DNA from 3 places in the Bradyrhizobium sp. B097 genome. Region 1 is predicted to be linked to each of the others. Evidence: riboswitches for the same ligand, from Rfam matches in the RefSeq annotation. Region 1 holds a riboswitch; each other region holds the start of a gene.
What was found. A riboswitch is a leader RNA that binds a small molecule or an ion and turns the genes downstream of it on or off. The one in region 1 is predicted to bind cobalamin.
Positions count from the first base shown of each region.

Region 2: it holds a riboswitch for cobalamin, as region 1 does, so the genes downstream of both, metE (5-methyltetrahydropteroyltriglutamate--homocysteine S-methyltransferase) here and AAFG07_RS27130 (DUF1636 domain-containing protein) in region 1, are expected to answer to the same signal.
Region 3: it holds a riboswitch for cobalamin, as region 1 does, so the genes downstream of both, AAFG07_RS04495 (TonB-dependent receptor) here and AAFG07_RS27130 (DUF1636 domain-containing protein) in region 1, are expected to answer to the same signal.

Region 1 covers NZ_CP152412.1:5,793,576-5,797,643, forward strand. Annotated here, with positions in the region: gene cobN (cobaltochelatase subunit CobN) at 1-896, opposite strand, end outside; gene cobW (cobalamin biosynthesis protein CobW) at 896-1,930, opposite strand; gene AAFG07_RS27130 (DUF1636 domain-containing protein) at 1,927-2,301, opposite strand; cobalamin riboswitch at 2,394-2,610, opposite strand; gene cobO (cob(I)yrinic acid a,c-diamide adenosyltransferase) at 2,647-3,300, shown strand; gene AAFG07_RS27140 (cobyric acid synthase) at 3,312-4,068, shown strand, end outside.
Region 2 covers NZ_CP152412.1:6,825,747-6,829,814, reverse strand. Annotated here, with positions in the region: gene AAFG07_RS31470 (nodulate formation efficiency C protein) at 1-243, opposite strand, end outside; cobalamin riboswitch at 1,687-1,890, shown strand; gene metE (5-methyltetrahydropteroyltriglutamate--homocysteine S-methyltransferase) at 1,991-4,068, shown strand, end outside.
Region 3 covers NZ_CP152412.1:973,218-977,285, forward strand. Annotated here, with positions in the region: gene AAFG07_RS04485 (amidohydrolase family protein) at 1-755, shown strand, start outside; gene AAFG07_RS04490 (GTP-binding protein) at 757-1,680, shown strand; cobalamin riboswitch at 2,110-2,305, shown strand; gene AAFG07_RS04495 (TonB-dependent receptor) at 2,411-4,068, shown strand, end outside.

The sequences.
Region 1 (4,068 bases):
GACAAGGCCCAATCCTCGCGCCGCGCCGTCGACAGAGCGACCTGGAACACCGGACATGATGCGGCATCGAACGGCGTCGTGCCGTCGTCACCGGCCGCGGAGAATGCGGTTGCATTGACGATGGCGGCCGGCGGGCATTGCGCGAACTGAGCGCGTAGCCAGTCGGCCACGCCCGCCGCCTTCAACGAGGTGACGAAGACACCGTGGGCGTCGAATCCCTTTTCGCGCAAAGCCTCGATCAGCGCATCGACCGGAGCCGCGTCGCCCGCCGCCAGATAGGAGCGATAAAAGGTCACCAGCACAAGCGGCCGGCCATCCGATGCCGGCAGCGCCGCGACGGCACCGCGCCGGGAATCGTAGACGCCGATCTCGGGAAGATCGATCTCACCGACAACCGGCCCGGCATAAAGGCCGGACGCCAGCGCCAGTTGCGCGATCACGGCCTGTGCGGCAACGGGGCCGCCCTTGTCGCACAGCACCTTCAGGCGGCGCAGCGTCGAGACCGGCAAGGTCGAGAATTCATCCAGCCGCAAATCGTCGCGGCCATCCGCCGGCAGCACCACCAGGGCGATGCCGCGCTCCTTCGCCAGACGATGCACCGCGGCCAGCCCGTAAGACCAATAGGGTTCGCCGCCGATCAGCCGAACCAGGATGCCGCGCGCATGCGACAGTGTCCGCTCGATATAGGTATCGACCGAAAGCGGATGGCGCAGCGCCGCGAGATTGGCGAGCCGCAGCGACGGCAGCGCGGCGCGGCCCCGCCGCCAGCCGGCCGCGAAGGCAGCGAGATCGCTGTCGGAAAACGACAACACCACGAGATCGGCCGGATCCTGGCCGAGGTCCCTTGGTGTCGCGGTCTCCTCAAGGCCGCGGCTCTCGCGGAAGATGACGTGCATCAGACACCTAGTCGCGCCCTGATCGCGGCTTCGTCGATGTCGCCGTGTTCGCCGATCACGACGAGCTTTGACTGCCGCGCCCGCGCGCCCCAGGGCATGTCGAACTGATGCCGCACCCGCTCGCCGACCGATTGCACCAGCAACCGCATCGGCTTGCCTTCGACCGCGATGTAGCCCTTGGCGCGCAGCACGTTCTGCTCGCGTGCCAGCCCCTTGATCGACGCGATCAGCGCATCGACATCCGCGATCTCCGGAAGATCGATCACCACGGAATTGAAGTCGTTGTGCTCGTGTTCGTCCTCACCGTCATGATGGGACGGCCGCGACGCGAGGTCGTCCTCTGCCGCAGCTTCGAGGCCCAGGATCACGCGGGCATCGATCGCACCGTCGACGATGGGCAACATCGGCACCTCGCGCGGCATCTCGGCCGCAATTACCGCCTTAGCCGCTTTGATCCCCTCGGCTCCGGCGAGATCGGCCTTGGTCAGCAATACGATGTCGGCACAGGCGATCTGGTCCTCGAACACTTCGGACAGCGGCGTCTCGTGGTCGAGGTTGTCGTCTGCGGCGCGCTGCGCATCAACCGCGGCCGGGTCAGGCGCAAAGCGGCCGGCGGCAACGGCCTCGGCATCGGCCAGCGCGATCACGCCGTCGACCGTGATCCGCGAACGGATCTCCGGCCAGTCGAACGCTTTCAGCAGCGGCTTCGGCAAGGCAAGGCCGGATGTCTCGATCACGATGTGATCGGGCCGCACAGGGCGTGCGAGCAATTGCTCCATCGCCGGGATGAAGTCGTCGGCGACGGTGCAGCAGATGCAGCCGTTGGCGAGCTCGACGATGTTCTCGGTCGGGCAATTGGCGTCGGCACACGACTTCAGGATCTCGCCGTCGACGCCTTCGCTGCCGAACTCGTTCACCAGCACGGCGAGCTTCTTGCCGTTGGCATTGCGGATCAGATGCTGGATCAGCGTCGTCTTGCCGGACCCGAGAAAGCCGGTCACGACGGTGACCGGAACCTTGGCGAGCGTGGTCATTCTGCGGCCTCCGGCACGACGGCGAGGGGTGGAATGCGGGCAAGCGATTGCTTGCGAAAGATTTCGGGACGGCTGCGCCACGGCACGATGCCGTCAGGCGCCGCCGCATAGGCAGAGGCGCCGGCGATCACATCCTTGGCATGATCAGCGGACAGGCGGCCGTAGACATAGGACCACCGCCCCGGCGCGCTGAGCGCAACCGAGCAGCCCTGGCTGCAAGCCGACAGGCATTCGACCGGAACCAGATTGACGTCATCGGGCACGCCGACCTCAACAAGCGCGGCATGCAGGCGCGCACCGGGCGCGACCTCACCTTCGGCCAGCGTCTGGCCGGCGCGACAGGTGATACAGACATGAAGTGTAACGCTCATCGCCCTTCCTGGATTGACTGCGGGAAGCGATGAGGCACACGAACCTGACGTGAACAGGTTCGTTCCCCGTCGCGGAACACCCCGTCCGCCGGTCTCAAACACACTGCGTCGGCAGGTCTCCCGGCTTGCGGAGTAGGATTTCTCCCTTGATGCCCACCTTCCCGACTCCATCAGGAAATCAGTGGCTTGGGCATCTCTCCGGTCACGGTCGCGGGGGCGGCTGCGCTTCGGGCAAACCTTGCGGTCTGAGCCCTATCGCATTCCCTCTTCGCCTGTCGTAGGACAGGAACCAACGCGGGGTCACCATTCGTCCTGGCCTCGCACTTGTCAAGCCGAAGGAACGTGATGATTTCTGATGGAAACGACGCTGAAGATCGCGCCGTCGGCACCGACCCTTCGCTGGATGCGCGGCATGCCGCCAAAATGGCGAAAAAGAAGGTCGCCCGCGACAAGATCATGGCGACCAAAAGCGGTGAAAAGGGCCTGATCATCGTTCATACCGGCGCCGGCAAAGGAAAATCCTCCTCCGCCTTCGGCATGATCGTGCGCTGCGTGGCGCATGGCTTTCCCTGCGCCGTGGTGCAATTCATCAAAGGCGCCTGGGATACCGGCGAGCGCCGCCTGCTGACCGGGCATTTCGGCGATCTCTGTCAATTCCACGCGATGGGCGAAGGTTTTACCTGGGAGACGCAGGATCGCGCCCGCGACGTCGCGGCAGCGCAAGCCGGTTGGGAAAAGGCCAAGCAGCTGATCGCGGATCCGAGCTTGCGGATGGTCGTGCTCGACGAGATCAACATCGCGCTGCGCTACGATTATCTGGCGATCGCCGATGTCGTCGACTTCCTGACCAATTCGAAGCCGCCGATGACGCATGTCGTGCTCACCGGGCGCAATGCCAAGGACGAATTGATCGAGATCGCCGATCTCGTCACCGAGATGACGCTGGTGAAGCACCCCTTCCGCTCCGGCATCAAGGCGCAGCCGGGCGTCGAGTTCTGACGGTCAGCACCATGGCGCGCGCGTTGATGATCCAGGGGGCCGGCTCGGACGTGGGCAAGTCGCTCATCGTCGCCGGCCTCGCGCGTGCCGCGCGACGACGCGGCCTGCGCGTGCTGCCGTTCAAGCCCCAGAACATGTCGAACAATGCCGCCGTGACCGTCGACGGCGGCGAGATCGGCCGCGCGCAGGCCTTGCAGGCGCTCGCCGCCGGCGTCGAGCCGCACACCGACATGAACCCGGTGCTGCTGAAGCCGGAAACCGATGTTGGTGCCCAGATCATCGTGCACGGCAAGCGGATCGCGACCGCCCGCGCGCGCGAATATGCCGCCATGAAGCCGTCGCTGATGGGCGCGGTGATGGCGAGCTTTGGGCGCCTGAAGCAGCGCGGCGACCTGGTGCTGGTCGAAGGCGCCGGCAGCCCCGCCGAGGTCAATCTGCGCAAGTCCGACATCGCCAATATGGGCTTTGCGCGCAGGGCCGACGTGCCCGTGGTCTTGGTCGGCGACATCGACCGCGGCGGCGTGATCGCGCAGCTCGTCGGCATCCAGGCGGTGATCGACCCCGATGATGCCGCGATGATCCAGGGCTTTGTCATCAACAAATTCCGCGGCGATCCGACGTTGTTCGACGACGGCTACCGCCTGATCGAAGCCCGAACCGGGTGGCGCGGCTTCGGTGTGCTGCCCTGGTTCGCTCGCGCCGGTGAGCTACCTGCCGAAGACGCGCTCGGGCTTGGCGACGCGCGCAAGCCCGGCCAGTGCAAGATCG
Region 2 (4,068 bases), 1.0 Mb from region 1:
TCCCCACGTTTGAGGGACGAACTGCGCCACTTTCGAGACCTTGGAGATAATGTGTTCTATAGTGTCACCGTCCTGTGCTCGCCACATTGACTTGACTCGTTCAACAGGGCCGTTGTCGTTGGCGATAACATTGTTGCTCGTCGCAGCCAGCCCGGCCAGGAAGATCAGTGATCGACCGAGACAGAACCAAAGCACACGTCTTCCAGCCATTTTCTTCATAACCGCCGGCCATCTGGTTTTCATCCACACGTCAATTCCAAAGCGGACCAACCTTCAACGTGCTATGCGCGATCGCAAGAAGTTAGCGGCGACGTGACGCGGACGCCCGCCGGTGTCCCGCGCGAACAGGCGCTGTCCCCTCCATGCCACGCGCCGCTAACTTCGATGGCCAGCCAAAGCCTCAATTTGCGATGCTGGACCTGCCCAGGAGGAGAAGCCTGGGCAGGCCGAGGGCCTGCATTCTTCGTGCCAGGTAATAGGTGGCAGTTCGCACGATATTTGTGTCGTCTTTGTTGGCCTTCCGACTTGCGCGCGTATTGATGTTTCCATTCAGCCTATCCGCCGCGACTTCCCCGATTTATCTCTGTCACGCACTGGATCTTCGACCGCGCAGGCGAACGCTTTCCCGCCAGGTTCCTGGCGGCAGCTGGGAGACGGTTTGCGGCCATTGAACCGTTTGGATCGGTGTCGTCGCCGCAACGTCGGCGTTCGATCGCTGCCATGCCTTTGAGCACCTGCAGCCAAGGCGCCCACTGCGGCGGCTTGGCGCTCCTTCGCGACCATGCGACGCTTCTGGAGTTTCGAGGAGGGGCCAGTTGTGCTTGGTGCTCTACTGTCCAAAACGACGCGAGGTCGCTCAACGACGCGAAGTCGATTTCCAGTGCCGAGCATTTGGAATAGACGCCGAGGAAGCGCACCCCTCGAGCAGGCGAATGAGACGGTGGCGTTCGCGCGGCGCAGGCGCGATGGCACGTTATCGGCCCGTCGTTCATCGACGGGTCGTCGCTATTCATGATTGGAGGAGTGCGCTTCCACGCCGTGTCGATATTCGTAAGGCGGGTAGGGGCGTCGAGCCGTGTTAGCTTCGGCTTGAGTTGCTCAATAGTTTCGAGAGTATCTGTCTAACGGGTTGACTCATAAACGGCCTTACCATCCACCCGAACAGGCCAACCGCAAAGACGCCAACAGAAAAGACGCCGAGGGCACTCCAAACAGCCATTTTCATTGCGGGCCTCTCTGCTCTCGTTGAGGCGGTTCGATATGCTTGCTTAGGCAGTATCGCCGAAAAAGACCTGCGTGACGCCTACCAGAATTGGCTGGCATCGTAAGACAATACGCTCGCTGAGTATGCTGTTGGAGTTCCGCATATGTCTTGCACTTGCCAACACCGATCCTTGATCGTTGGTGGAGAAGGCGGACGCAGGGTAGCGCTCTTGATCAACCGTAGCTAACTCACATGAAGACCGTCTGCTCGACGCAATGGCCCTCATCGCGCAGGCCGCCTTTGTCTCTTGCACAGATATGACGCGCGGCTTCACGGCAACGCACCATCCGTGACATGGTCATTGTGACTTCCATGATTGCAGAGCGGCTTCTACATCGAGATCAATAATGGAGGTGGACCATCATTCGCATAAGAGAGGCCATGGCATTAATTTAAGAGGTTGACGGACGAGTTCTCTTGCCGATAATCCCAGTCGTCGAGGTTCTCCGGGTCCCACTTGATCCGGAGCTAAGAGGGAAGCCGGTGCCAATGCCGGCGCTGCCCCCGCAACTGTGAGCGGAGAGCCGCTGTCCAACAGAGTCACTGAAGCCTGCGCGGCTTCGGGAAGGCCGGACAGCGGCGATGACCCGCGAGCCAGGAGACCTGCCCCGGCAATATGTTCGTCCACGGGCGGGGTGTCCCGGTGGTGCGCCAAGCAGCCGTCGCTCGCGCGACTTCGCTGCCTGCGTCCGCCATGGCCTTTGTCCCCAATATGGGGTTAACGCTATGTCTCTTTTCTCGCTTCCGGTTGCCACGCTCGGAACGCCACGCATCGGTCCAAGGCGCGAGCTCAAACTCGCGCTCGAAAGCTACTGGGCCGGAAGAATCAGCGAACAGCAGTTGCTCGAGGACGCAGCCGGCCTGCGTGCTGCGAACTGGGCTCGCCAGACATCCCTCGGTGTCACTGTCATTCCGTCGAACGATTTCTCGCTGTACGACCAGGTGCTCGACACCAGTGTCATGGTTGGAGCCATCCCGGAAATCTACGCGCCGAAAACCGAATCCGTTTCGCTCATGACGTACTTCGCCATGGCACGCGGTTCACAACGCGACGGGCAGGATGCGAGTTGCGGTCACGGACCGCGCGCCTATGGCGCGCCCGCGCAGGAGATGACCAAGTGGTTCGACACCAACTACCACTACATGGTCCCGGAATTTAACCGTGGACAGACTTTCAGGCTGTCCTGTCGCAAGCCTATCGAGGAGTATGAGGAAGCCAAGGCACTTGGCTTTCAGACCCGCCCAGTCCTGATCGGGCCGGTCACATTCTTAAAGCTCGGCAAGAGCGCGGATCCTGCCTTCCAGCCACTGTCACTGCTGGATGACCTGATACCGGTCTATATCGAGGTTCTGCAGGAATTGGCTAAACGCGGGGCAAACTGGGTTCAGTTCGACGAACCCTGCCTCGTCCTCGATCTGGATGAGAGCTCGCGACAATCCTTGCTCCATGCCTATGACCGGCTCGCAAAGGAGGGGCCGGCCATCAAGATCATGGTAGCCAGCTATTTCGGCAACCTCTGCGACAATCTGGACACCGCCTTGCGCCTGCCTGTTGCCGGGCTGCACGTCGATCTGGTTCGCGCGCCACAGTTGTTGGACGAGATCATTGCTGGCGGCCGGAGAGATCTCGTCATGTCGCTTGGCGTCATAGACGGCCGCAATGTGTGGCGGTCGAACTTGTCGGCGCTCCGCCAGCGGCTGGATCCTGCAATTGCGAAGCTTGGCAAGGATCGCGTCCAGATCGCTCCATCCTGCTCGCTGCTTCATGTGCCGGTCGATGTTGAACTCGAGACGGAGCTCGCTTCCGACGTTAAGAGCTGGCTTGCTTTCTCGGTTCAGAAGATGCGCGAGCTCGCGACCTTGGCGCGAGCACTCGCAGGCGACCAGAATGTTGCGAAAGCTCTTGCGGAATCCGAGCGTGCCGCGTCCATCCGCCGGACTTCGCCGAAGATCCGCGATGCCAATGTCGCTGTCCGGCTCAGAGCGATCAACCAGACCATGCGCAGGCGCGCCAGCCCATTTGCCAGTCGTGCCGAGATCCAGCGCAAGCGCTTTGGACTACCGGCTTTTCCTACCACGACGATCGGATCGTTTCCCCAGACCACTGCCGTCCGCAATGCCCGAGCGGCGCATGCGCGAGGCTTGATGAGCGACGAGCAATACGACAAGTTTCTCAAGGAAGAGACGGCGCGCGCCGTACGCTGGCAGGAGGACATCGGTCTGGACGTGCTCGTGCATGGCGAGTTCGAGCGCAATGACATGGTGCAGTACTTCGGCGAGCAACTCGCCGGCTTCGCATTTACCAAGAACGGTTGGGTGCAATCGTACGGCTCGCGCTGTGTCCGGCCGCCGATCCTGTTTGGCGATGTCTCACGGCCGCAGCCGATTACCGTAGACTGGTGGCGCTACGCGCAATCGCTAACCAAGAAACCGATGAAGGCGATGTTGACCGGACCGGTAACGATCTTGAACTGGTCGTTTGTTCGCGATGATATTCCCCGAAGCGAGGTCTGTCGTCAAATTGCGCTCGCGATCCGAGACGAAGTCGGCGATCTCGAGAATGCTGGTGCGACCATGATCCAGATCGACGAAGCTGCCCTGCGCGAAGGATTGCCATCGCGTCGATCGGAGTGGACGGCTTATCTCGAGTGGGCCGGCGATTGCTTTCGCATCTGCTCATCGGGCGTCGCCGATCAAACCCAGATCCATACCCATATGTGCTACTCGGAATTCAACGACATCATCGATGCGATCGCAGCAATGGACGCGGATGTCATCTCGATTGAGACGTCGCGCTCGAAAAT
Region 3 (4,068 bases), 4.4 Mb from region 1:
GCTGCGTTGCGCTGATTGCGAAAGCGCAGGCGCAGGGCCTGCCGATCACGGTCGAGGCCTATCCCTACGGCACCGGCTCGACCGTGCTGGCGGCGACCTTCTTCAGCGATCCCAAATTCGAGGAGCGCAACGGCCTCGGCTACGATTCGGTGCAGCGCGTGACCGACGGTCATCGCTTCGGCAGCCGCGAGGAGCTGCTGGCGGCGCAGGCCGCAGAGCCCTCGACGCTGGTGCTGTGGCATGTGCTCGATATCGAGAACAACGCGCATCATCGCGATCTGCTCGACATGGCGGTGCTGTATCCGGGCGGTGCGATCGCGTCCGACGCGATGCCGTGGACGCTGTCGGACGGCCGCCCCTACACCGGCGACGCCTGGCCGCTGCCTGATGATGCCACCTCGCATCCGCGTTCGGCCGGCTGCTTCACTCGCTTCATCCGCGAATGGGTGCGCGAGCGCAGGAAGGTGTCGCTGCTCGAGGGCATCCGCAAATGCGCGCTGATCCCGGCGGAAATCCTGTCCGCGAGCACGCCGGCGATGCGCGCCAAGGGCAGGTTGCAGGTCGACGCCGACGCCGATGTCGTGGTGTTCGACTTCGAGACGCTCAGCGATCGCGCGACCTTCTCCGCGATGAACCGCCCGGCGGAAGGCGTGCGGCATCTCGTGGTCAGCGGCCAGCCGCTGATCAATGATGGCGTGCTCGACGTCGCGGCACGGCCGGGCCGGCCGGTGCGCCGGCCGGTCACTGGGGGCTGAGGTGGCGGTCCCGATCCTGCTGGTCGCGGGTTTTCTCGGGGCGGGCAAGACCACGGTCGTGAACCATCTGCTGGCGCATGCGCAAGGCCGGCGCATCGCCGCCGTGGTCAATGATTTCGGCGCGATCAATATCGACGCGGAGCTGATCGCCGGCGCCAGCGATGGCGTGGTCAGCCTGAGCAATGGCTGCATCTGTTGCACGCTGGAGGGCGATCTGCTGCGCACGCTCGCTGGCCTGCTGCGGCGTGATCCGCGTCCCGAATTCATCGTGATCGAGACCAGCGGGATCGCCGATCCCGCCGACATCGTGCGCAACCTGATGGATCCGGTGATCTGGAAGGAGGCGCCGCTGGAGACCGTTCTGTGCGTGGTCGACGCGACGCAGCCTGCGGCGATGCTGAACGATGCGCTGCTGCGCTCGCAGCTGCGGGCGGCAGATGTGGTGGCGCTGAGCAAGGTCGATCTGGCCGATGCAGCCGCGTGCGCCGCGATCCGCGATGCGGTGCGGGCAGTGCGTCCGGCGGCCGTGGTGGTCGATGCGCTGCATGGCGAGGTGCCGGCCGCGCTGCTGTTTCCCGCGGACCTCGATCAGTTGCCGGCGCCGCGCGAGACCGCGCCGCGACGACCGGTATCCGATCGGTTCGAGACCCTGAGCTGGACGTCGGAGCGGAAGGTAGCGCTGCCGCGCTTGCAGCAGGCGATCGGCAGACTGGCGCCGAAGCTGGCGCGGGCGAAGGGATTGTTCGAGACGGTGGAGCAGCCCGGCCGGCTGACGGTGTTTCAACTCGCCGGCGGCCGCGCGACATTGGCCGCCGGCGGCGTGCCGACACCCGGCGTGCCACGCACGCGAATCGTGTTCATCGCCGAGATGGGCGCGCTGTCGCGAGCCGAGATCGATGAGGTGATGCAGGGATGCGTCGAGTGATCCGTCATCCAGAGAGAATGTGAATGCATTTAGCGTCGTCCTGGCGAAAGCCAGGACCCATTACCCCAACCGCTTGTTGTTGTGCGACGCTGAGGCCGCTATCGCACTCCCAATCGAATTCGGTGGTTATGGGTCCTGGCTTTCGCCAGGACGACTGCGTGGGGAGGCCGCTCGCTACAATTCTCACACCGTCACCCTGAGGAGCGCGAAGCGCGTCTCGAAGGGTCGACGGCCCGGCTGGTGGCCGATGCATCCTTCGAGGCTCGCTCCGCTCGCACCTCCAGCGACAAAGGCGAAGCCTTTGCGCAGGGATGACGGGGATAAGAAGTACCCGCGTCGGCCCTCGCTGTCCCCGTGTCATCGCCGCAGCATCATCCCGCAAAGCATGTGTGCGACAATCGCATCGAATTGACAGTCCATCCCGCACCACCTATCGTTTTTGCCGACGGTTCCCTTCGGGGATCAAAAGGGAATGCGGTGCGAGGGTAACCCCAATGCCGCAGCTGTCCCCGCAACTGTAAACGGCGAGCCTTTCGTCAATTTGCCACTGGGCCATCGGTCCGGGAAGGCGTCGACAGGCGATGACCCGTGAGCCAGGAGACCTGCCGTCAGTCGTGGTCACACGCGAGCACATCGGGCGGGGGCGTCCTGGTGGGATGGGAGCACTGCCTCTGGGGCAATGCGCCAGTCCGCGTTCGCGGTGACGTGCCACGTTACCGCGAGTCCTTTCATGTCTCCGTCCTCTCCCGCCGCGCGCCGTTGGCGCCTCGGTCTCGTTTGCTCCCTGTCATCGCTGCTGTTGCCGGCTGAAGGTTCGGCACAAACATCCCCACCCACAACGCTCGATCCGATCGAGGTCGCGCCCTCGACATCAGCAAAGCCCAAGCCTGCGGCGCGAAGCCGCAACTCGGCGACGTCGTCGCGGCCGCGCGCCAGACCTGCGACGGCCGCGGCAACCGCTGGCGCGCCGCGCGCCGCGGCGTCGGGCGCATCGGGAACGGCATCGCCGACGCTCAATGCCACCACACAGGGAGGCACCGGCAGTCGCCTCAATCTGACGCCGCTGCAGACGCCGGCCAGCGTCGAGATCATCACGGCGCAGACCATCGCCGAACGCGGCCAGCATAATGTGCTTGATGCCGTCACCCAGAACGCGGCCGGATTCACCGCAACGCCGGCGCCTGGCAATGGCGGACTGTCGTTCAGCACCCGCGGCTTTGCCGGCAGCAACTCGGTGATGACGCTGTATGACGGCACGCGCTTCTATATCGGCTCCGGCACCCTGACGTTCCCCTACGACACCTGGTCGACCCAGCGCGTTGAAGTGCTGCGCGGCCCGGCCTCGGTGCTGTATGGCGAAGGCGCGATCGGCGGCGTCATCAACGTCGTTCCGAAAAAGCCGCAGGGCACGCCCTACAACGAGGCCGAGGTCTCGCTCGACAGCAACATGGCGCGACGGCTCTCGGTCGACAGCACCGGTCCGATCAATCCCAATGTGTCCTACCGCATCAACGCCACCGGCAACATGTCGGACGGCTGGGTCGATCGCGACAGGACCTCGAATGCGGTGGTCTCCGCCGCCGTGCGGGTGCAGGCATCGGACAATCTCGCCTTCACGCTGTCCGAGGATTACGGCGACCGCAGCCCGTCGCGCTATTTCGGCACGCCGCTGATCAACGGCTCGATCCAGGACGCGCTGCGCTTCAAGAACTACAACGCATTGGACAGCGCGATCCGCTATCAGGACAGCTGGACCCAGTTCAAGACCGAGTGGGACGTCGCCGACGGCATCAAGATCAACAACACGCTGTATTACCTGACCAGCGAGCGGCACTGGCGCGATATCGAAAACTACACCTGGAACCCGAAGACCCAGCTGATCGACCGCTCCAGCTACATCGAGATCTTCCACGACCAGAAGCAGCTCGGCAACCGGATGGATACGACCTTCAGCGGTCACGTCTTCGGCCTCGCGAACCAGTTTGTCGCCGGGTTCGACGTCAACCGAATCGACTTCACCCACACCAACAATTCGCCCTATGGCGGCGCGTCGTCGGTCAACCCTTACGTGTTCGATCCCGGATCGTTCTTCGCGACGACCACGGCGACGACGCCGGGCTTCAACGCGATCGTCAATCAGTACGCGCTGTTCGCCGAAGATCGGCTGTCGCTGACCGATCAATTGTCGCTCGTCACCGGCGTCAGGTACGATCGTCCCGAGGTCGATCGCACCGACTACAAGACGCCGGCGAACAGTTTTGAAACCACGCTGTCGGGCACCAGCTGGCGAACCGGGTTGGTGTACGAACCGATCAAGAACCTCGCGTTCTATGGTCAGTACGCGGTCGGCGTCGATCCGGTCAGCAACCTGATCTCGCTGTCGACCTC